Regions from separate parts of the Cedecea selenatireducens genome, predicted to be linked through region 1. Evidence: predicted binding sites of a transcription regulator. Region 1 holds the regulator's gene; each other region holds the start of a gene.
What was found. Region 1 encodes Fur, which represses iron uptake genes when iron is present. Its sites were predicted from a motif close to ATAATAATGAGAACNACTATCAA; they were not measured.

Region 2: a site for Fur is predicted at 4,529-4,551, ahead of ACE38U_RS04030 (Nramp family divalent metal transporter). Genes of this name have one in related genera too.
Region 3: a site for Fur is predicted at 5,141-5,163, ahead of sufA (Fe-S cluster assembly scaffold SufA). Genes of this name have one in related genera too.

The regions. Positions count from the first base shown of each region.
Region 1 covers NZ_JBHIKW010000009.1:74,950-82,270, forward strand. Annotated here, with positions in the region: gene nagE (N-acetylglucosamine-specific PTS transporter subunit IIBC) at 1-249, shown strand, start outside; gene glnS (glutamine--tRNA ligase) at 428-2,095, shown strand; gene chiP (chitoporin ChiP) at 2,559-3,965, shown strand; gene chiQ (ChiQ/YbfN family lipoprotein) at 4,012-4,338, shown strand; gene fur (ferric iron uptake transcriptional regulator) at 4,437-4,883, opposite strand; gene fldA (flavodoxin FldA) at 5,163-5,693, opposite strand; gene ybfE (LexA regulated protein) at 5,873-6,151, opposite strand; gene ybfF (esterase) at 6,284-7,060, opposite strand; gene seqA (replication initiation negative regulator SeqA) at 7,235-7,321, shown strand, end outside.
Region 2 covers NZ_JBHIKW010000002.1:247,166-254,486, reverse strand. Annotated here, with positions in the region: gene ACE38U_RS04045 (EAL domain-containing protein) at 1-1,318, shown strand, start outside; gene ACE38U_RS04040 (diguanylate cyclase) at 1,351-3,000, shown strand; gene ACE38U_RS04035 (NupC/NupG family nucleoside CNT transporter) at 3,041-4,228, opposite strand; gene ACE38U_RS04030 (Nramp family divalent metal transporter) at 4,574-5,830, shown strand; gene ACE38U_RS04025 (DUF2502 domain-containing protein) at 5,887-6,213, opposite strand; gene mgrA (L-glyceraldehyde 3-phosphate reductase) at 6,368-7,321, opposite strand, start outside.
Region 3 covers NZ_JBHIKW010000011.1:106,502-113,822, reverse strand. Annotated here, with positions in the region: gene sufS (cysteine desulfurase SufS) at 5-1,225, opposite strand; gene sufD (Fe-S cluster assembly protein SufD) at 1,222-2,502, opposite strand; gene sufC (Fe-S cluster assembly ATPase SufC) at 2,477-3,223, opposite strand; gene sufB (Fe-S cluster assembly protein SufB) at 3,240-4,721, opposite strand; gene sufA (Fe-S cluster assembly scaffold SufA) at 4,730-5,098, opposite strand; gene ACE38U_RS17480 (ABC1 kinase family protein) at 5,484-7,124, shown strand; gene ACE38U_RS17475 (DUF4823 domain-containing protein) at 7,203-7,321, opposite strand, start outside.

The DNA.
Region 1 (7,321 bases):
GTTCACATGGGCATCGATACCGTTGCTCTGGGTGGTAAAGGGTTCACTCGTCTGGTGGAAGAGGGTGCGGAAGTGGTTGCCGGCCAGCCGGTTCTGGAAATGGATCTTGATTTCCTGAACGCCAACGCTCGTTCCATGATTAGCCCGGTTGTTTGCAGCAACATCGACGACTTCAGCGGTCTGGTTATCCAGGCGAAAGGTCAGGTGGTTGCCGGTCAAACGCCACTGTATGAGATTAAAGGCAAGTAATCGCTCCTGAGTAAGCATTTGTGCCTTAAGCGGCTGGCGTAAATCGTCAGCCGCTTTTTTATTGCCTGCCGTTAACCGGGCATGAACAACCCTAATTTATGCAACTAAAGGTTGTTTCCCGGGGCCGCTTATTAGATCATGCACCGTTAACTAAGGTACACGCTTTGAGGAACCCGCGATGAGTGAGGCTGAAGCCCGCCCAACTAACTTTATTCGTCAGATTATTGATGAAGACCTGGCGAACGGTAAGCACACGAGTATTTGCACCCGTTTTCCGCCTGAGCCAAATGGCTATCTGCATATTGGTCACGCCAAGTCTATTTGCCTGAACTTTGGCATTGCCCAGGACTACCAGGGGCAGTGCAACCTGCGTTTCGATGACACAAACCCGGTAAAAGAAGACATCGAATACGTAGAGTCCATCAAGCATGACGTTGAATGGCTGGGCTTCCATTGGTCCGGTAACGTTCGTTATTCGTCTGACTATTTTGACCAGCTGTTTAACTATGCCGTTGAGCTTATTAATAAAGGTCTGGCCTATGTTGATGAGCTGAGCCCGGAACAAATTCGTGAATACCGTGGTTCCCTGACCGCGCCTGGCAAAAACAGCCCATTCCGCGATCGTAGCGTTGAGGAAAACCTCGCGCTGTTCGAGAAAATGCGCAACGGTGAGTTCGCCGAAGGTACCGCCTGCCTGCGTGCTAAAATCGATATGGCTTCGCCATTCATCGTGATGCGCGATCCGGTGCTGTACCGCATTAAGTTTGCCGACCACCACCAGACCGGCAGCAAGTGGTGCATCTACCCGATGTACGACTTCACCCACTGCATTTCTGATGCGCTGGAAGGGATCACCCACTCGCTGTGTACCCTGGAATTCCAGGATAACCGTCGTCTGTATGACTGGGTGCTGGATAACATCACTATTCCTGCTCACCCGCGCCAGTACGAGTTTTCTCGCCTTAACCTCGAATACGCCATCATGTCCAAGCGTAAGCTTAACCTGCTGGTGACCGAGAAGATTGTTGAAGGCTGGGATGACCCGCGCATGCCGACTATTTCGGGCCTACGCCGCCGTGGTTACACCGCAGCTTCTATTCGCGAATTCTGTAAGCGCATTGGTGTGACCAAGCAAGACAACACCGTGGAAATGGCTTCTCTGGAATCCTGCATCCGTGACGATCTCAACGAGAACGCACCGCGTGCGATGGCCGTGCTGGATCCGGTGAAAGTTATCATCACTAACTATCCTCAGGGTGAAGAAGAGACGGTGACCATGCCTAATCATCCGAACAAACCTGAGATGGGCAGCCGTGAAGTGCCGTTCAGCGGTGAGGTTTATATCGACCGGGCTGACTTCCGTGAAGAAGCGAACAAGCAGTACAAGCGCCTGGTGCTGGGTAAAGAAGTTCGCCTGCGTAATGCGTATGTGATCAAAGCCGAGCGTGTTGAAAAAGATGCGGAAGGCAATATCACCGAGCTTTACTGCACCTACGACCCGGAAACCCTGAGCAAGGACCCGGCAGACGGTCGCAAAGTTAAAGGCGTGATTCACTGGGTGAGCGCCGCACATGCGTTGCCGGTTGAAATCCGCCTGTATGACCGCCTGTTCAGCGTTGCAAACCCAGGCGCTGCGGAGGACTTCCTGTCGACCATTAACGCTGACTCACTGGTTATTCGTCAGGGCTTCGTTGAGCCAAGCCTGCAGAACGCAGAAAAAGGTAAGGCTTATCAGTTCGAGCGTGAAGGTTACTTCTGCCTCGACAGCCGTTACACGACGGCCGAAAAATTGGTATTTAACCGCACCGTTGGCCTGCGCGATACCTGGGCTAAAATCGGCGAATAATTGCCGTTAATCGTCTGATAAAAACGCCGCTCAATGCGGCGTTTTTTCTTTCTGGTTACCTGGTATTAACGAGCAGTACACATTCGCGATGCGAATTAATTCTCATTTACACTCTTCAGATCATTCCCTCGCACTCAGTCATCTCTTCTCCGTAATATCCTGATGCTTATAATGAAAGCGCTCTCAAAAGAATTTTATGTGGTTAATTAATCGGATTGCGGGCTAAGCATCTGCTGAGCGATTTTGTTACAAATGCACATAGATTATGTGCTCTCTGTCATACTCCAGGAAATCTCTGATACAAAGTCATTGATAATTCGCGTCGCGAAAAATAGTCTATGAGCAGCAGTAATGCGGGTGTGTCAGGTAGAAACCGCTTTTAGCCTTTGGGCAATTTTACTTTTTTCGTCAATGGCGCTTTTCACGTCAGACGATGATTTTTACGTCAAAGAGGAATTTAACTATGCGTACGTTTAGTGGCAAACGTAGTGCGCTTGCTCTTGCTATTGCAAGCGTTACCGCTCTTTCAGGTTTTGTAGTGGCTCCGCAGGTTAGCGCTGCGGGCTTTGTTGATGACTCAACGCTGACCGGTGGCGTCTATTACTGGCAGCGCGAACGTGACCGTAAAGATGTGACCGACGGTAAGTACAAAACTAACCTGTCACACTCAACCTGGAACGCTAACCTGGACTTCCAGTCCGGCTACGCAGCCGACATGTTTGGCCTGGATATCGCCGCTTTCACCGCCATTGAGATGGCCGAAGACAGCGCCAGCGGCCACCCAAACGAAATCGCATTCTCCTCTAAAAACAAAGGCTACAGCGAAGACTACTCCGGCGATAAAGGCGGCATCAGCCTTTATAAAGCGGCCGCTAAATTTAAGTACGGCCCGGTCTGGGCTCGTGCGGGTTATATCCAGCCAACCGGCCAAACGCTGTTAGCGCCACACTGGAGCTTCATGCCTGGTACCTATCAGGGGGCTGAAGCTGGGGCGGCATTCGACTATGGCGATGCAGGTGCGCTGAGCTTCTCCTACATGTGGACCAACGAGTACAAGGCTCCATGGCATCTGGAAACGGACAAGTTCTACCAGAACGACAAAAAGACCAAAGTTGATTATCTGCACTCCATCGGCGCGAAATATGACTTCAAAAATGACCTGATTCTGGAAGGGGCATTTGGTCAGGCTGAAGGTTTTGTTGACCAGTACTTCGCGAAAGCGAGCTACAAATTTGACGTTGCAGGCAGCCCGCTGAGCACCAGCTACCAGTTCTACGGCACCCGTGATAAAGCCTCTAACAACACCATCAACGATATTTATGACGGTACCGCGTGGCTGCAGGCGCTGACCTTAGGCTACAAAATTGGCCAGGTTGACCTGCGTCTGGAAGGGACCATGGTGAAGGCAGAAGGCCAGCAGGGTTACTTCCTGCAGCGTATGACGCCAACCTATGCCTCTTCAAACGGCCGTCTCGATGTGTGGTGGGATAACCGTTCTGACTTCAACGCCAACGGCGAAAAAGCCGTGTTCTTCGGCGCAATGTATGACCTGAGCAACTGGAATCTGCCGGGTTGGGCTGTTGGGGGCTCCTATGTTTATGCATGGGATGCAAAACCAGCCACATGGGCGCTTGATGCTTCCGGTAACCGTCAGGATATCGCATCCAACAAGATCAAAGAGTCTTCATACAGCCTCGACGCAATGTACACCGTGCAGGAAGGCCGTGCGAAAGGTACGCTGTTCAAACTGCACTTCACTCAGTACGACAACCACTCCGATATCCCAAGCTGGGGCGGTGGTTACGGCAACATGTTCCAGGATGAGCGTGACGTGAAATTTATCGTTATTGCTCCGTTCACCATCTTCTAATGCTAAATCGGGCGCGCAAGCGCCCGTTTTTTATAAGGAACTGAACATGAAAAAAATCCTGCTGGTTACCGCCGTGGCTTTCACGCTCTCCGCCTGCGTTCAGCCCCCGGCTCCGCCGGAAGATTCACATCTGAAGCAGGCTTACAGCGCTTGTATCAATACCGCAGAAGGCAACCCGGATAAAATCGAAGCCTGCCAGAGCGTGCTGAACGTACTGCGCCAGGAAAAACAGCACAAAGCGTTTGTTGAAAAAGAGACCGTGAGCGTGCTGGATTATCAGAAATGCATTCAGGCAAGAAAGAGCGGGAATGATGAAGCCGCGAAGGTTCGCTGCGATAAAATCTGGCAAGAAATTCGCGCGAATAACAGCTGATTACGTTTTTTCAGTCAATAAAAAAACCGGCAAGGGAAACCTGCCGGTTTTTGCTTTTAAACGCCACCTGTTCGGCAGCGTTCGTTAATGCGGATTACTTATTTAGGATCGTGCGCGGTGTCGTCTTCGCGGCAGTCGCCTTCGGCACAGTGTCCGTACAGATAGAGACTGTGGTTAGTCAGGCGGATACCGTGGCGTGTGGCAATTTCACGCTGGCGCGATTCAATAGAATCATCGCTGAACTCGATTACTTTGCCGCAATCGAGGCAGATAAGGTGATCGTGGTGATGCTGCTGGGTCAGCTCGAAAACGGACTTGCCGCCTTCAAAATTATGGCGGGTCACGATCCCGGCATCGTCAAATTGGTTCAGCACGCGGTAGACCGTCGCCAGGCCTATTTCTTCGCCCATGTCGATCAGACGTTTATATAAGTCTTCCGCGCTGACGTGATGATTTACCGGCTCTTGCAGCACTTCGAGGATTTTCAATCGCGGAAGCGTGACTTTCAAGCCGGCCTTCTTTAATGCGGTATTGTTGTCAGTCATGCGGAAAGTGTCCTGTTGCTTAACGATTCGCTCAAACTGCAGTGAGCGTAAAGAGTAATGCGTCTCATTATAGAACTGCTGCTTCTAAATGGGAACCGCAAGTATGGTGCAAAATGAGGCTGAAAAATCGTGGCGGCGTCGCCATTTACAGTAATTATCAGCCAAGCTGTCAGGAAGACATTGTACAGGGATGTACGAGAAAGTTACAAACTTGTAGCAATTATTTTCATTGCTACAAGCTATCAAGATGGCGCAAACGCTGCATTTGCGCCAGACAAATCAGGCGTTAATAATATCGGCCAGATTCAGTTCTTCAGAAATCTGTTTGACCCACTTCTCAACGCGCTCGGCGGTCAGTTCCGGCTGGCGGTCTTCGTCGATGGCCAGACCGACAAAGTTGTCGTCGTCTGCCAGGCCTTTTGACGCTTCAAAGTGGTAGCCCGCGGTCGGCCAGTGGCCTACGATAGCGGCGCCGCGCGGTTCGATGATATCGCGAATGGTACCCAGCGCATCACAGAAGTATTCCGCGTAGTCTTCCTGGTCACCACAGCCGAACAGCGCAACCAGCTTACCGTTGAAATCGACTTCTTCGAGAGTAGGGAAGAAATCATCCCAGTCGCACTGCGCTTCGCCGTAGTACCAGGTTGGGATGCCGAGCAACAGAATGTCGAAACCTTCGAGATCTTCTTTGCTGCTTTTAGCAATGTCATGCACCTCAGCAACGTCTTTACCGAGCTGTTTTTGAATCATTTTTGCGATATTTTCGGTGTTACCGGTGTCGCTGCCGAAAAAAATGCCTACGATTGCCATGAGTAAAATAACCTCTTGAAACTTAATAGTATGCTGGCCGTTCAATGCCCACGTATAGGGCAATCATAGCAGAACAGCTCCACCAGCGGAAACAGCTATCACGGCGGGGTGCACAGTCTGCAACATGGTTTTGCTCACCCTTTTGAGATTTCAGATGACGGGCAGGGCAACAGAAAGCGCTATCCCAGCTTTTTAAGCTGCTCGAGCAACATCTCTTCGATCAGTTCGCTACGACTGATGCTGCGGGCGTCGGCAAGCTGGTTGAGGGCGTCGACCGCATCATTGTTCAGTTTTAGCTCAACTCGCTTCAAACCACGCACTTTGTCGCGCTTAAGCTGATTGCGTTTATTAATACGCAGCTGCTCATCGCGCGAGAGCGGATTGGTTTTAGGCCGCCCGGGGCGACGCTCGTCCGCGAACAGATCTAATGTAGTACGGTCCGTTTGTTCTTTTGCCATGATTAGGATACTGACAGGAAATTCTGGCTGCAGGGGCAGGGTGCCGGTGCAATTAAGCGCGCCATCATACATCAGCGCGCCATTCCCGCCAACGCGTTAGCGACTTCTGCTGGCCGGTCGTTCTGTTTTTAATCAGTTTTTCGGTTCCGCGTCGATAAATCGGTGAATTGCGCGTAAAACTGCCTCCGGTTTTTCAGCGTGAACCCAGTGGCCCGCGCCAGCGATGACGTGCGCACGAGCCTGCGGGAACTGACTTAAAAGCGCCTCGCGGTGGCTTTCATCAACATACGGCGAGTTCCCGCCACGGATGAATAAGGCGGGATGCTGCCAGGCGGGAACGGGTTGCCAGCCAACGATACTTTCGTATTGCTGCCAAAGCACCGGCACGTTGAACTTCCACTCGCCGTCGGCAAAAGACTTCAGCAGAAACTGAATGACGCCTTCTTCTTCTACGTGTTCGCGCATGATCTGCGCCGCCTGCTGGCGAGTCTCAACGCCTGCTTCAGTGACCGCACGAATCGCCGCAAAAATCTCGTCGTGACGGCGAACCTGATAGTTAACCGGAGCGATATCAATCATCACCAGTTTATCGATGCGCTGGGGGGCAAGAGCCGCCAGCGCCATCACCACTTTGCCGCCCATAGAGTGACCGATAAACGTGGCTTTCTCGATACCATAATCATCAAGCGTGTCCAGAACGTCGCCGGCCATTGCGGCATAGCTCATATCGTCGCTGCGCGGAGACAGCCCGTGGTTACGCAGATCTATTTGCAGCAAAGTATGATCTTTACCCAGATCCCGCGCCAGCACGCCGAGATTATCCAGGCTGCCAAACAGGCCGTGGATCAGTACGATAGGGGAATTGCTATTCGATTGTTGCGCAGTTTGCAGGCGAGCATTTAATTTCATGGCAAAGTTCTTTATTTTGGTTCGTTTGGTTAGGGTATCATGTTGGCATTCCTGCGGGCGTGCGGCAAATATTCAGTTTACTCTGACTTTGAGTCGCCCCTCCTGTTCGCTGTTGGGATTTGACCCTATACTCCCAACGACTTGTATTCAGAAAAGATATCGTACTGGATTAAGATGAAAACAATCGAAGTTGATGACGAGCTTTACCGCTACATTGCCAGTCAGACTAAGCACATTGGCGAGAGCGCGTCAGACATTTTA
Region 2 (7,321 bases), on a different contig from region 1:
TATTCTTTCGGTCTTTATCTCCTTTACCGTCTGCCTGCTGTACATGGCCGCCTCCTACCATAAAAATGAATGGATGAAGCGCATTTATCATTTGCAGGCGCAGACCGATCCTTTAACCACATTACCTAATTTACGCGCGCTTGAAGAGCATATTGGCCTTTATCCTACGGGCGCACTTTGCTGCCTGAGAATGGCTAACTTTGAGTTTCTTAGCCGACATTACGGCATGATGATGCGCATATACTGTAAAAAAACCATCGCCAGAGAATTACAACCGTGGCTGCTTGAGGGCGAGAAAATATTCCAGCTTCCCGGCAGTGAGTTACTTTTATTTTTACGCGGCGGGGAAACTGAAGCACGGTTAACCTATTTCGTTGAGCAATTGAATAATAAGAAAATCCCGTGGAATAACACCTCGCTTGAAATTGAATACGGGGCTTCCTGGGGGATTGTGGATTCACCGGAGGAGCTGCAGCGTACGCTGGGGCAATTAAGTTATCTGGCCGAAAAAGCCAGCGACGTGCAGCGTGTGCTTGGCCTGGACTCAAGGCTGGAGGCGGTGTCGGGGCAAACCACCGAGCGCGTCTTGCTGCTGCAAAAGATTAAGCGGGCGATAGACGAAGAGGCGTTTCAGCTTTATGCGCAGCCTATTGTGAACCGCGAAGGGAAGGGCTATCACGAAATCCTCAGCCGTCTGGTGATTGACGGCCAGAACATCACGCCGGATAAATTTATTCCTGTCATTGCCGAGTTCAACCTCAGTACACGCTTTGACATGATGGTCGTGAAGATGCTTCTGGCCTGGCTTGCGAAGCACCCCGACGATACCCACCAGATTCGATTCTCGGTCAATCTGATGCCGCTCACGCTCATGCAAAAAGAGATTGCCCAGCAGATTGTTGCTCAGTTTAAAGCTTATAAAGTGCCCACCAGCGCGGTGGTCATTGAAGTCACGGAGGAACAGGCGTTCTCTAACTCGGAAACGTCTAACCAAAATATTGCCCTGCTGCGCGAGAAAGGCTTTAAGATTGCTATCGATGATTTTGGGACAGGCTACGCTAACTATGAGCGCCTGAAGAAGCTGCAGGCAGATATCATCAAGATTGATGGATGTTTTGTTCGCGACATTACCACCGACGTGATGGATAAACTCATCGTGAAGTCCATTTGCAAACTGGCGGCGGCTAAACCGCTGGCCGTCGTGGCGGAGTATGTCGAAACGCAAGAGCAGCGCGAAATCCTGCTGCAGCTTGGCGTCCAGTTCCTGCAGGGCTATCTGGTGGGGAAACCCGAACCTCTGCAGCAGTTGAAGCCCTGACGCTCTCCTTTGCGCCCTAAAAAGGAATCACCGTGAGCACGTCGTTGATGAGCTATTTCCATCTGCCGATGGTCAAGACACTACGCATAACCCATGTGTGCTTTTTGTCGCTGTTTCTGCTGATAACATTCATGTTCTGGCAGCAGGGCGAGCTGTTTAACCACGGGTATCGCACCAGCCAGCTCAGCCATCTTGAAAGCGTTATCGCCAGGCTTGAAAGCAAATCTCAATATCAGATGGACAACCTGCGCTACCTGCGACGTATGTTTATTGAAACGCTGCATGAGCCTCAGTTCACGCCGCTGTCGCAGCTTGCTGCCCGGGCCAGCAACAAAGAGACGCTGTCGCCGCTGCGTATTCAAAGCTTAGCCATCCCCGATAGCGTTCGGCCCTTTAAAAATCAGACTGAAGAAGAGAGAGCAAGCTTAACGCGGCGCGAATACCAGGCGCTGCGCGACATTCAGGATCTCTTCCCGCTGGCCGGTGGGAGCAACCGGCTGTCCTCCAGCATTTATTACATGTCGCGCTCCGGCGCTTTTATTGCTTCCCTGTCGCCAGATGTGAACAAACTGCTTATCCAAAGCGCTAACCCGAGGGAAATACAGGGCTCGTTTGTGCTGGGTTCACCGATGCTTAATCCCCGGCGGGAGCCTTTCTGGACGCGGCAAAACATCGCTGATACGGGTAAAACGCTGATTAACGGCTCGCTCCCCGTTGATTTTGACGATCGGTGGATTGGGCTGTTTGGCATTGCCGTCACCACGGATACGATGCGGCTGTTTCTCTCCAGCGCTTTACCAGAAGACACCCACAGCACCTATCTGCTTTTTGATAAAAAGATGAACCCGTTAACACGCCCGGTTGGCTCGCAAAATGGCTATCAGCTCAGCGAAAAACAGCGGCTGGCTATTCTTGCAAAACTGACCGGTGAGTCTCGGGGAACATTACGCTTTGGCTACGCCTACGCCACCTTCGGTAAAGTGACCGGGACAGGAGCCATTCTGGTGAGTATCCAGACCGTCAGGCAGGGACTGCATGAGGATTTTGGGCGCTTCAGCATCCTGCTGATGCTGATGTGGCTGACCGTCATTCTTATCCTGCTTGGCTCGCACCGTATGATCTGCCGGCTGATTCGTAATATGGGGCAGCTGCAGCAGGAAATGCACCGACACGCGCTCCATGACGACCTGACCGGCGTCCTTAATCGGCGTGGGTTCTTTGAGACGACCGGACGCATAAGCCCGCAGTATGTGGATTACTCCCTGATTCAGCTGGATCTCGATCACTTCAAAAAGGTGAATGACCGCTTTGGGCACCAGGTCGGGGACCGCGTGCTGATTCACGCCACGCGCTGTATTCAGCAGGCAATTCGTAACCAGGACATCGTCGGGCGTATCGGCGGCGAGGAGTTTTGTCTCTACCTGCCTGATACCGACCTGCATGCGGCTATTGCCGTCGCCCAGCGGGTACGCAAGATGCTGGTGAACACGCCGCTTAAGCTTGAGGATGAATCCACGCTGCTGGTGACGGCTTCGCTGGGCGTTGCTTCCCATGAAGAGGCGCCGGACGGCGCGCTGGAGCAGATACAGAGCCAGGCCGATATTCGGCTTTATCTGGCTAAGCAGCAGGGGCGTAACAGAGTGTGCTGGGGCGCAGAGGTAGCCGCCGAATCGCGGGCATAAAAAAACCGGTGCATGGCACCGGTTTCTTCATACGCAAAAATTAGATAACCAGCGCGGCGATGGACGCGGACAGGATACTTACCAGCGTAGAACCGTAAACCAGCTTCAGGCCGAAGCGGGAAACCACGTTACCTTGCTCTTCGTTCAGGCCTTTAATCGCGCCCGCGATGATGCCGATAGAAGAGAAGTTAGCGAAGGAAACCAGGAACACGGACAGGATACCTTCCGCACGTGGAGACAGGGAGCCAGCAATCTTCTGCAGATCCATCATGGCAACGAATTCGTTAGAAACCAGTTTGGTCGCCATGATACTACCGACCTGCAGCGCTTCGCCGGACGGCACGCCCATCACCCATGCAACCGGGTAGAAGATGTAGCCCAGAATGCCCTGGAAGGAGATGCCCAGCACGGCCGCGAACAGCGCGTTCAGGCCAGAAATCAGCGCGATGAAGCCAATCAGCATAGCGGCAACGATAATCGCCACTTTGAAACCTGCCAGAATGTACTCGCCGAGCATTTCGAAGAAGCTTTGACCTTCGTGCAGGTTAGACATCTGCAGGTCTTCTTCTTTCTCATCCACGCGGTACGGGTTGATAAGCGACAGCACGATAAAGGTACTGAACATGTTCAGCACCAGCGCGGCAACCACGTATTTTGGCTGTAGCATGGTCATGTACGCGCCCACGATTGACATGGACACGGTAGACATCGCGGTTGCCGCCATGGTGTACATGCGGTTGCGCGACATCTTGCCGAGAATATCCTTATAGGCGATGAAGTTTTCTGACTGTCCCAGAATCAGCGAGCTTACGGCGTTAAAGGATTCCAGCTTACCCATACCGTTGACTTTAGAAAGCACGGTACCGATGGCGCGAATAACAATCGGCAGAATGCGGATATGCTGCAGAATACCGATCAACGCAGAAATGAACACGATTGGGCACAGCACCTTCAGGAAGAAGAACGCCAGGCCTTCGTCGTTCATTTTGCCGAAGACAAAGTTTGTCCCTTCGTTAGCGAAGCCGAGCAGTTTCTCGAACATCTCGGAGAAACCTTTTACGAAGCCCAGGCCGACGTCTGAGGTCAGGAAGAACCAGGCCAGTAAAACTTCGATCACTAACAGTTGAATGACAAAGCGAATACGAATTTGCTTGCGGTTAGGGCTGACCAGCAGAGCCAGCAGCGCGACCACAGCAAGCGCTAAAACAAAGTGCAAAACGCGGGACATATTTGCTCCAAATATGAGGCAGGTTTAATTTCGTTGCACATTCTATGTAACAAGCAATAAGAAAACGAGATCAATTCCACACTATAGTGATGAGCTGTGACGGAACGCAAAAATAGTGATCCACCATACATTTCTGCTATGTTAAGTAAAGAAGCTAAAAGTTACGTTAGGATAACTGGCTAACAGCTTACACGTTGGTTGAATGTTAATCCGTTAACCGGCATCCAGAATCGCCATCTCACGCCTCCTGCCTATCGTTTTCAGCTATCAGAGAAATCAATTTCCCCGCATTAAATGAACTTGATAATCATTCTCACTTTGATAGCATGAAACATAGCAAAGGCTATATCTCAGAGGCAGAAGATGACAAGCAGTCGCATTGACAGCAACACCGGGCGTACCGCGCGCAAGCTGCGGCTGGCGCTGATGGGGCCAGCGTTTATCGCCGCTATCGGCTACATCGATCCCGGTAACTTCGCGACCAATATTCAGGCCGGGGCGAGCTATGGCTACCAGCTGCTGTGGGTGGTGGTGTGGGCCAACCTGATGGCGGCGCTGATTCAAGTGCTTTCCGCCAAGCTGGGGATTGCCACCGGCAAAAATCTCGCGGAGCAAATCCGCGACCATTATCCGCGTCCTCTGGTGTGGATTTACTGGGTTCAGGCGGAAATCATTGCGATGGCGACGGATCTCGCCGAGTTTATCGGGGCGGCCATCGGCTTTAAGCTGATCCTTGGCGTTTCGCTCTTGCAGGGCGCGGTGCTGACCGGGATCGCCACTTTCCTGATCCTGATGCTGCAAAGCCGCGGGCAAAAGCCGCTGGAAAAAGTCATTGGCGGGCTGCTGCTGTTTGTGGCCGCGGCCTACATCGTTGAGCTGATATTCTCCCAGCCGAAGTTTGCGGAGCTGGGCAAAGGAATGTTGATCCCAAGCCTGCCAACGTCCGAGGCGGTTTATCTTGCCGCCGGCGTGCTGGGGGCGACTATCATGCCGCACGTGATTTACCTGCACTCTTCGCTGACCCAGCACCTGCATGCGGGCAACCGGGCAGAGCGCTATTCCGCGACCAAATGGGACGTGGCGATAGCCATGACGATTGCCGGCTTCGTCAACCTGGCGATGATGGCGACCGCTGCAGCGGCGTTTCACTTTACCGGGCACACCGGCGTTGCCGAGCTGGAAGATGCCTATAAAACGCTGGAGCCGCTGCTGAGCCATTCGGCGGCCACGATTTTCGGCCTTAGCCTGGTCGCGGCAGGTCTGTCATCAACGGTCGTCGGGACGCTCGCCGGGCAGGTCGTCATGCAGGGCTTTGTGCGCTTCTATATCCCGCTGTGGGTACGCCGGGCTATTACCATGGCGCCGTCTTTCGTGGTCATCATGATGGGGCTCGATCCTACCCGTATTCTGGTCATGAGCCAGGTTCTGCTGAGCTTCGGGATTGCCCTGGCGCTGGTGCCGCTGCTGATTTTTACCAGCGACAAAAAGCTGATGGGTGACCTGGTTAACGTGCGCTGGGTGAAGCTTGTCGGCTGGGCGATTGTGGCGGTGGTGGTGGCGCTGAACCTGTGGCTGATTTTCGGCACGCTATTTGGCAATTAATCTTGCCGGGTAAAGCGGATAAAATGCAAAGGGCTGGATAATCCAGCCCTTTTTTATCAGTGGCGGTGACCGTGGCCGTGGCCTCTGCCACGGTGGTCGTCTCGATCTCTCCAGCCTTCGCGATAGCCGCGTTCGTAGCTGTTGCGACCGCGATCCCAGCCTTTGTTCCAGCCACGGTGGTGATGCCAGCCGCGATCGCGCCATTCATAGTTTCGGTGCCAGTAGTCGCGGTCCCGCCATCTGCCACCGTCCCAGTAGTTGCCGCGATAATCCCTGTCGCCAATCTGTAACTTAACCGACGGCAGCAGGGTAATTTCACCCGCGTTAGCCACCATCGGCGCCGCGGCCAGTAAGGCAAGGGCAAGCATTAATGACCTGAACATACTTTCTCTCCCTGGTTCTCTTAGCCGTGTTGCGGCTTGTTAACACAATATTACAAACCGACAAACAGTCCGATGAACTACACAATTCCTAAATCACCGACGGCAGCACTTTTTGCACAAGCTAGCGGCTGATTCAGGGAGAGAAGGTAAGCGTTTACACCAAAATGGCCTCGATTGCAGTGCGTTCCTGCTCGCTGAAACCTCGTTTGCTGAGCATGCCCACGGCATCCTCTATCTGGCTGGTTTTACTGGCGCCAATTAATACCGACGTTATCTTCTCATCTCGCAGTACCCACGCCAGCGCCATCTGCGACAGCTTCTGCCCGCGTTTTTCCGCCAGCGCATTAAGCTTGCGCACTTTGGCCAGTTTCTCTTCCGTTATCTGGTCCGGATTCAGGAAGCGACTGCCGCTGGCGGCGCGTGAATCAGCGGGAATACCGCCCAGATAGCGGTCGGTGAGCTGGCCGCCGGCAAGAGGGGAAAAGGCGATGCTGCCGACGCCTTTGTTTTGCAGCAAATCCAGCAGGCCGCCTTCAACCCAGCGCTCAAACATCGAGTAACGCGGCTGGTGGATGAGGCAGGGTGTGCCGAGATCGTTCAGGATATCAATGGCTTTTTCCGCCTGGTCTGCAGGGTAGTTAGAAATCCCCACGTACAGCGCTTTACCCTGGCGCACGAGATGGTCGAGGGCGCGCATGGTCTCCTCCAGCGGCGTTTCCGGGTCCGGGCGGTGATGATAGAAAATATCGACGTATTCCAGCCCCATGCGCTTCAGGCTCTGGTCGAGGCTCGAAATCAAATATTTGCGCGAGCCCCAGTCGCCATAAGGCCCGTCCCACATGGTGTAGCCCGCCTTAGTGGAGATAATCAGCTCATCGCGCCAGGCATGGAAATCTTCCCGCAAAATGCGGCCAAAGTTGGACTCGGCCGAGCCCGGCGGCGGCCCGTAGTTGTTGGCGAGGTCGAAATGAGTAATCCCGAGATCAAAGGCCTTTCTCAGCAGCTGGCGGCTGGTTTCCAGCAGCGTTTCATCGCCAAAATTATGCCAAAGGCCAAGGGAAATAGCGGGCAGTTTCAGGCCGCTGCGGCCGCAGCGACGGTATTCCAT
Region 3 (7,321 bases), on a different contig from region 1:
TCCGTTATCCTAACAGGCTGTGGATACGCTGCAGGCCAGCGACCAGGCGATCCACTTCTTGCTCGGTATTGTACATGGCAAAAGCGGCACGGCACATGGCAGGCACGTTGTAAAACGCCATCAGCGGCATCGCGCAATGGTGACCGGTACGCACCGCAATGCCGTAGTTGTCGAGAAAGCTGCCGACGTCATAGGCATGGTGTTTACCGAGATTGAATGCGAGCACGCCACGGCGTTCGTCAGGGCCATAAACGACCAGGTCAGGAACGGCCTTGAGCGCGTTTTGAGCGTAGCGCATTAACGAGCGCTCATACTCGCCAATCGCCTCCATACCGAGCCCCTCAACGTAGCTCAGCGCGGCACCCAGCCCGATGATACCGGCCGTGTTTGGCGTACCCGCTTCAAAGCGCCACGGCGCTGCGGCGTAGGTTGTGCCTTCGGTCAGGCTGACCGTGGCAATCATCGAACCCCCGCCTTCCCACGGCGGCATATCCTGCAGAATGCTCTCCCTGACATAGAGCACGCCGATGCCGGTCGGCCCATAAATTTTGTGCCCGGAGAAGAGATAAAAATCACAGTCCAGCGCCGCCACGTCGGTCACGTGGTGCATTACGGCCTGCGCGCCGTCCACCAGCACTTTGACGCCAGCCTGATGAGCCGTGGCTATCATCTCTTTGACCGGATTCTCGGTGCCAAGCACGTTAGAAACGTGCGTAATGGCCAATAACTTTGTGCGCTCGTCGATAAGCGTCGGGAAAACCTCAAGCTGCAGCGTACCGTCCTGGTTCAGCGGGATAATACGCAGATCCGCGCCGGTACGTTCACACAGCATCTGCCACGGCACGATGTTAGCGTGATGCTCCATGGCGCTAATGATGATGTTATCCCCGGCCTGCACGTTGGCGTTGCCCCAGCTGTTGGCCACGAGGTTTATCCCCTCTGTGGTGCCACGGACAAAGACAATTTCTTCCGGTTTAGCGGCGTTGATGAACCGTGCCGTCTGGCTACGCACGTTTTCCATCAGCGTGGTAGCTTCTGCACTCAGCGTGTGAATGCCGCGATGCACCGCAGCGTAGCCGTTGCGGTAAAACTCAAGCTCGGCGTCAATCACCGCCTGTGGTTTCTGCGCGCTGGCAGCGCTGTCGAGGTAGGCCAGCGGCTGCCCGTTGACCTCGCGGCTCAGGATAGGGAAATCCGCCCTGACCTGCTCAATTGAAAAACTCATGCCTTGCCCCCTGCAAAGCGCCGGGCGATACGCGCCAGCACCTGCTGTTTTAAGGCCTCGTCGCGAATACTTTCGGTAAGCTCTGCGGCAAAGGCGAAGATAATCATCTGCTGCGCGGCCCGTTCGCTAATACCGCGCGAGCGCAGGTAGAACATCTGCTCGTCGTCAATACGCCCAATGGTCGCACCGTGGCTGCACTTCACGTCATCGGCGTAGATTTCCAGCTGCGGCTTGGTGTCCACTTCCGCAAGACGGCCAAGCAGCAGGTTGTTGTTGGTCATCTGTCCGTCGGTTTTAATCGCGTGCTGGGCCACTTTGATCATGCCGTTAAACACCGCGCGGCCTTTATCACGCACGATAGTTTTATGCAGCTGACGGCTGTTGCAATAACCCTTGTTGTGCTCAAGCCAGGTTCGGGTATCGCACACTTCGTTATTCACCGGCAGCGCAAGGCTGTTGATGTGCAGCTGGTTGTTCTCGCCGTTAAGCTGCGTGCTGGTGTTGTGCCGCAGTACCGCCGCCCCCAACAAGAAGCTGTTACTGTGAACCGTCGAGTCCTGCTCAATCAGCAGATCGTTGTGGGCAAAGTGGTAGCTGGCCGCATTTTCAAACGCCAGCTTATAGTGGTTGAGCTGCGCGTTGGCGGCCACTTCGACGGTAAATCGCGAGCCGGTAAAATGTGCCGCATCGTCAAGGCTGACAAAGTGCTCTATCACCGTGGCCTGAGCCCCCTGCTCAAGCACCAGATGGTGACGATAATGCGCCGTCGCCATCTCCTGCCCTGCGCTACCGCGAGTAACGTGCATCAGCAGCAGCGTTTTAGCAGGTTGGGTGTTACGCGCCACGCGGATATGCGTCACCGTCTCCGCCAGGCTTTCCGTAAGATGCAGGAAAACTTCACCCTGTACCGGCGCCGGCAGCGTTTGCCTGTCATCGTCGATGCTAATCGCAAAGCCGCTGTCTGCCGCGTTATCGCTCAGCTCAGCGCTGAAATGCCCGTCAACAAACACCAGCCGCAGCGCATCTACAGGCAAAGCCAGGTCATCACGCTGCTGCGCGCTCAATGGCGACTGTGGCGCGAGCACAAACTGGTTGTTCAGCAGGCCGTCGAGCGGCGTGTATTTCCAGTTTTCATGCTTGCGCGTCGGCAGCCCCAGACGCAGCAGCTGCTGCATATGCTGCTGGGCTACCTGCGAGCGCCCGGTCCCCTGTGCCTCAAACAGATGATGCCACTGCTGGAGGGCGTTGCCGTTACTGCTGTTCGGTAAGCCAGCCATAACCCTGCTCCTCCAGTTGTTTCACCAGGCTGAAATCGCCAGATTTAACGATGCGCCCCTGATACAGCACGTGAACAAAGTCAGGCTTGATGTAGTCCAGAATGCGCTGGTAGTGGGTGACCACGATAAATGAGCGTTTGCCGTCGCGCAGCGAGTTAACGCCCTCGGCGACAATCTTCAGGGCATCGATGTCCAGCCCGGAGTCGGTTTCATCGAGAATGCACAGCTCCGGCTCCAGCACCGCCATCTGCAGAATATCGTTACGCTTCTTCTCCCCGCCGGAGAAGCCGACGTTCACCGAGCGGGTGAGCAAATCTTCCGGCATTTGCAGCAGCTTGATTTTCTCTTCCATCAAATCCTGGAAGTCGAAGCGGTCCAGCGACTCCAGGCCACGGTATTCACGCACCGCATTCAGAGCGGTTTGCAGGAAGAACTGGTTGCTGACGCCGGGAATTTCCACCGGATACTGGAAGGCCATAAAGATGCCTTCACCGGAACGGTCTTCCGGCGACAGCTCCAGCAAATCTTTGCCCTTGAACTGAACCGAGCCGCCGGTCACCTCGTAGTCTTCACGCCCGGCAAGCGTGGCGGACAGGGTACTTTTGCCGGAGCCGTTCGGCCCCATGATGGCGTGGACTTCGCCCGGCTTCACTTCGAGGTTTAAGCCGCGCAGGATCTCTTTGTCCTCAACGCTGACCTGTAAATCTTTAATGCTTAACATAGTTTTCCCTTAATCCTTAACCGACGCTGTGTTCGAGGCTGATGGCTAATAATTTTTGTGCTTCCACCGCGAATTCGAGCGGTAACTCTGAGAACACGTCTTTGCAGAACCCGTTGACGATCATTGAGATGGCGTCATCTTCGCTGATCCCGCGCTGCAGGCAGTAGAACAGCTGATCTTCACCAATGCGTGACGTGGTAGCTTCGTGCTCCAGCTGCGCCGTGTTGTTCCGACACTCCACGTACGGGAAGGTATGCGCCCCGCTGTCCGGCCCGATCAACATTGAGTCGCACTGGGTGAAGTTACGGGCGTTGGTGGCCGTCGGCATAATTTTCACCAGGCCACGGTAGCTGTTCTGGCTACGACCGGCGGAGATCCCTTTCGAAATGATCGTCGATTTGGTGTTCTTGCCGATGTGGATCATTTTGGTGCCGGTATCCGCCTGCTGATGGCCGGAGGTCAGCGCCACGGAGAAGAACTCGCCGATGGAGTTGTCGCCACGCAGGATCACGCTCGGGTATTTCCAGGTGATGGCGGAGCCGGTTTCCGACTGCGTCCAGGACATCTTGCTATTCTCACCTTCGCACAGGGCGCGCTTGGTGACGAAGTTCAGGATGCCGCCGGTGTTGTTATCGCCCGGGAACCAGTTTTGCACCGTGGAGTACTTCACTTCGGCATCGCGGTGAATAATGACTTCCACCACCGCGGCGTGCAGCTGATAGCTGTCACGAACCGGCGCGGAACAGCCTTCGATGTAGCTCACGTAGCTGCCTTCATCTGCCACTAAAATCGTGCGTTCGAACTGGCCGGTTTTTTCCGCGTTAATGCGGAAGTAGGTGGACAGTTCCATCGGGCAGCGCACGCCTTTCGGGATGTAGATAAAGGTGCCGTCGGAAGCGACTGCGGCGTTAAGCGCGGCGAAGAAGTTGTCGTTTGACGGCACCACGGTACCCAGATATTTTTTCACCAGCTCCGGGTAATCGTGAATGGCCTCGCCGAAGGAGCAGAAGATAATCCCCTGCCCGGAGAGTTTTTCGCGGTAGGTCGTCGCCACGGAAACGGAGTCAAAAATGGCGTCGACGGCCACTTCACTGCCTTCCCGCACCGGGACGCCCAGTTGTTTAAACGCCTCTTCCACTTCGTTAGTCAGGAAGGCATTAGGCGGCTGCTGAACCGCGCCAGGCTGCGAGGCACAGGTATCGTCACAGCTGCCGCAGGACGGCGCGGAGTAGTAGCTGTAATCCTGATAGTTAAGCTTGTCGTAATTGGCCTTCAGCCAGTGCGGCTCTTCCATTTTCAGCCACGCATGGAACGCGTTCAGGCGAAACTCCAGCATCCAGTCCGGCTCGTTACGACGGGCAGAAATTGCCCGAACCACCTCTTCGTTTATGCCCTTCGCCAGCTGCTCGGTTTGCAGCTGGGTGAAAAAGCCCTCTTTATAATTGAGGTTTCCGGTCCAGGTTTTGACATCGTCAGTTGCTTCAGTATTACGAGACATAGTACCGCCTATACCCCAAAGCTTTCGCCGCAGCCGCACTCGTGCTGCGCTTTCGGGTTATTAAATTTAAAGATCTGATTCAGGCCTTCGCGCACGTAATCCACTTCGGTGCCGTCAATAAAAGGCATGGCGGAGAGCGGCACCCACAGGCGCGCGCCGTCGAACTCATAAACCAGGTCGTCCGGCTTTGGCTCGGTGACCGTGTCCAGTACGTAGCCAAAACCTGCGCAGCCCGTCTGTTTGATGCTCAGGCGTATGCCCTGTAGCTCGGGTTGTTTTGCAGCCAGGTCGCGAATATGCGCGCTGGCGGCCGGAGTCAGGGTCAGCCCCTGCCAGGCAAAATCGTTGGGATCAAAGGAACCGGTTTGCACATCCATTCTTCACCTCATCATTCTCTGCGCCCGAAGGCCGATACCCTTATGTTAATGATAACAATTATCAATACAACGTTATGAAAACAGGGGTATTCGCGAAACGCTGGTTTTTTGCGCGTCTTTACTAAGGATAGACCGTCGGCAAACTCTTGCAGATGGCGAAAAGAGCTGTTTAAACCACTGGTGTAAAAGGAAATATCAAAGAAGAAAAGCGCCTGAAGCCGACAAGGGAAAAGATGTATCGAAAATAACTATTTATGTGATTGGAAACGCACTGAATGAGAATCGCACCAACAAAGTACCAGTAATTTTCAGACTGCCAGCGGCAAAATCCCCGACCTCGATTTATCAGCTATCCTCCTGATAAGGAAAAAGGGAGTTTAGCCAGATGCTGAAAATGATAATGGTCACCGCCCGCGATCGCGTGAGGCTGCAGGAAATCACCGGCGTTCTTATCCGCTATGGCTTGCAGGACATCGTAAAACTGCTGGGGTTATCCTCGCTGCATAACAAAATCCGCGGCAGCAATGCCCATGATGCATTGCCAATGCCGCAACGCCTTTGCGCCGCGCTCGAAGAATTGGGTCCGACGTTCGTGAAGCTCGGGCAAATTCTTTCTACACGCAGCGATCTGCTGGATCCGGCATGGACTGAAGCGTTGAGCCAGCTGAATTCCAGCGCCAATCCACTTCCGTGGTCACAGCTTGAACCTCAGGTCATCGCGACGCTTGGCGCTGCGCCTGCCGACGTTTTTGCCTCATTCGATGAAACTCCGCTCGCCAGCGGTTCAGTGGCGCAAATCCACAGAGCGCGTCTGCGAACGGGCGATGAGGTGATTGTTAAAATTCAACGCCCCGGCATTGAAACCACCCTCAAAGCAGACCTGCGGCTGCTGCGTTATCTTGCCGAAAGCCTCGAGCAGCAGAGCCCGGCATTGGCCCGCTTTCAGCCTGTGATGCTGGTGCGTTATCTGGAGAATGCGCTGTATCAGGAGCTGGATTTTTGCCATGAAGCGGCCAACGGTGAAAAATTCTATCAATTCTTCGCCGGTTCCGACGATATCGTGATTCCGAAGATCTACCCGGAGTGGTGCAGCCCCACGTTAATGGTGCAGGCATTTTTGCCGGGCATTGCTCCGGTCGACGGCGCCCAGCTTGCCGCTGCAGGGTTTGACGGCCAGCTTCTGGCACAGACTGGCGCGAAGGCATTTATCGATATGCTCTTTAAGCTACGGATTTACCATGCAGACCCCCATCCGGGTAACGTGATGGCGCTGAAGGGTAACCGGGTTGGTTTTATTGACTTCGGGATGGTCGGCAACCTGAGCGAGGAGCGCCGCGATGAGCTGCTGTCGCTGATTTACGCCATTAGCGAGCGAGACACCGGCGGTATTGTCGACGCGCTTATCGTCTGGAGCGACCAGGACTCATTCAATCTCACCGATCTGGAGCTTGCCGCCGGTTATTTCCTGCAAAAACAGGGCAATCTCAGGCTACAGCTGGGGAAAGCGCTGACGGATATGCTTTCCACCGCCCGCGAATTCCGCCTGACCTTACCGCCCGATCTGGTTTTGCTCTTTAAGGCGCTGATTACCGCCGACGGCGTGCTGCTGAGAATGGATCCGCAGTTCGATATCATCAGCATTCTTCGTCCGGTGATTAAAAAGGAGATATTGAAACGCTATGCCCGCGCAGGAAGCCGCAGGCATCTGCTCAGGCTCGGCAACCGCCTGCTCGACGGTGGAGATGCACTCCCGCAAACTTTGCGTCTGGTCATGCAGAGGCTGCGCCACGGCAAATTACACGCGGATATCAACGTAGAGAATATCAATCAGCTGGGAAAGTCGCTTGAACGTGCGGCATCCACGCTGGCTCTCGCCCTTGTTTTAGCCGCCCTGATGATAGTGGTGACGCCGTGGCTGTTTGGCCTGAAGGTAACGCTATTGGGCATTCCACTGTTCCCTGCTCTCGCTTTATTGTGCGCCGTCGCAGGAAGCGTGTGGTTGATATTCAGATTGTTGAGGCGGTGAGCTTAGCCCCAGCAGAATAGCACCGAATAACAGTTATAGCTCCGCAAGACGGAGCTTCATTATTTTTCCAATGGTTATTTAATACAGGCTTGTAATCCAGGCATTAATTGGGACAGGTAAAAGATCCTGAGGGTGATCGCCACCAAATGTGGCCCACTTGCTTTTCCCACTAATAATGGTCGAGGCAACTCTGGCAT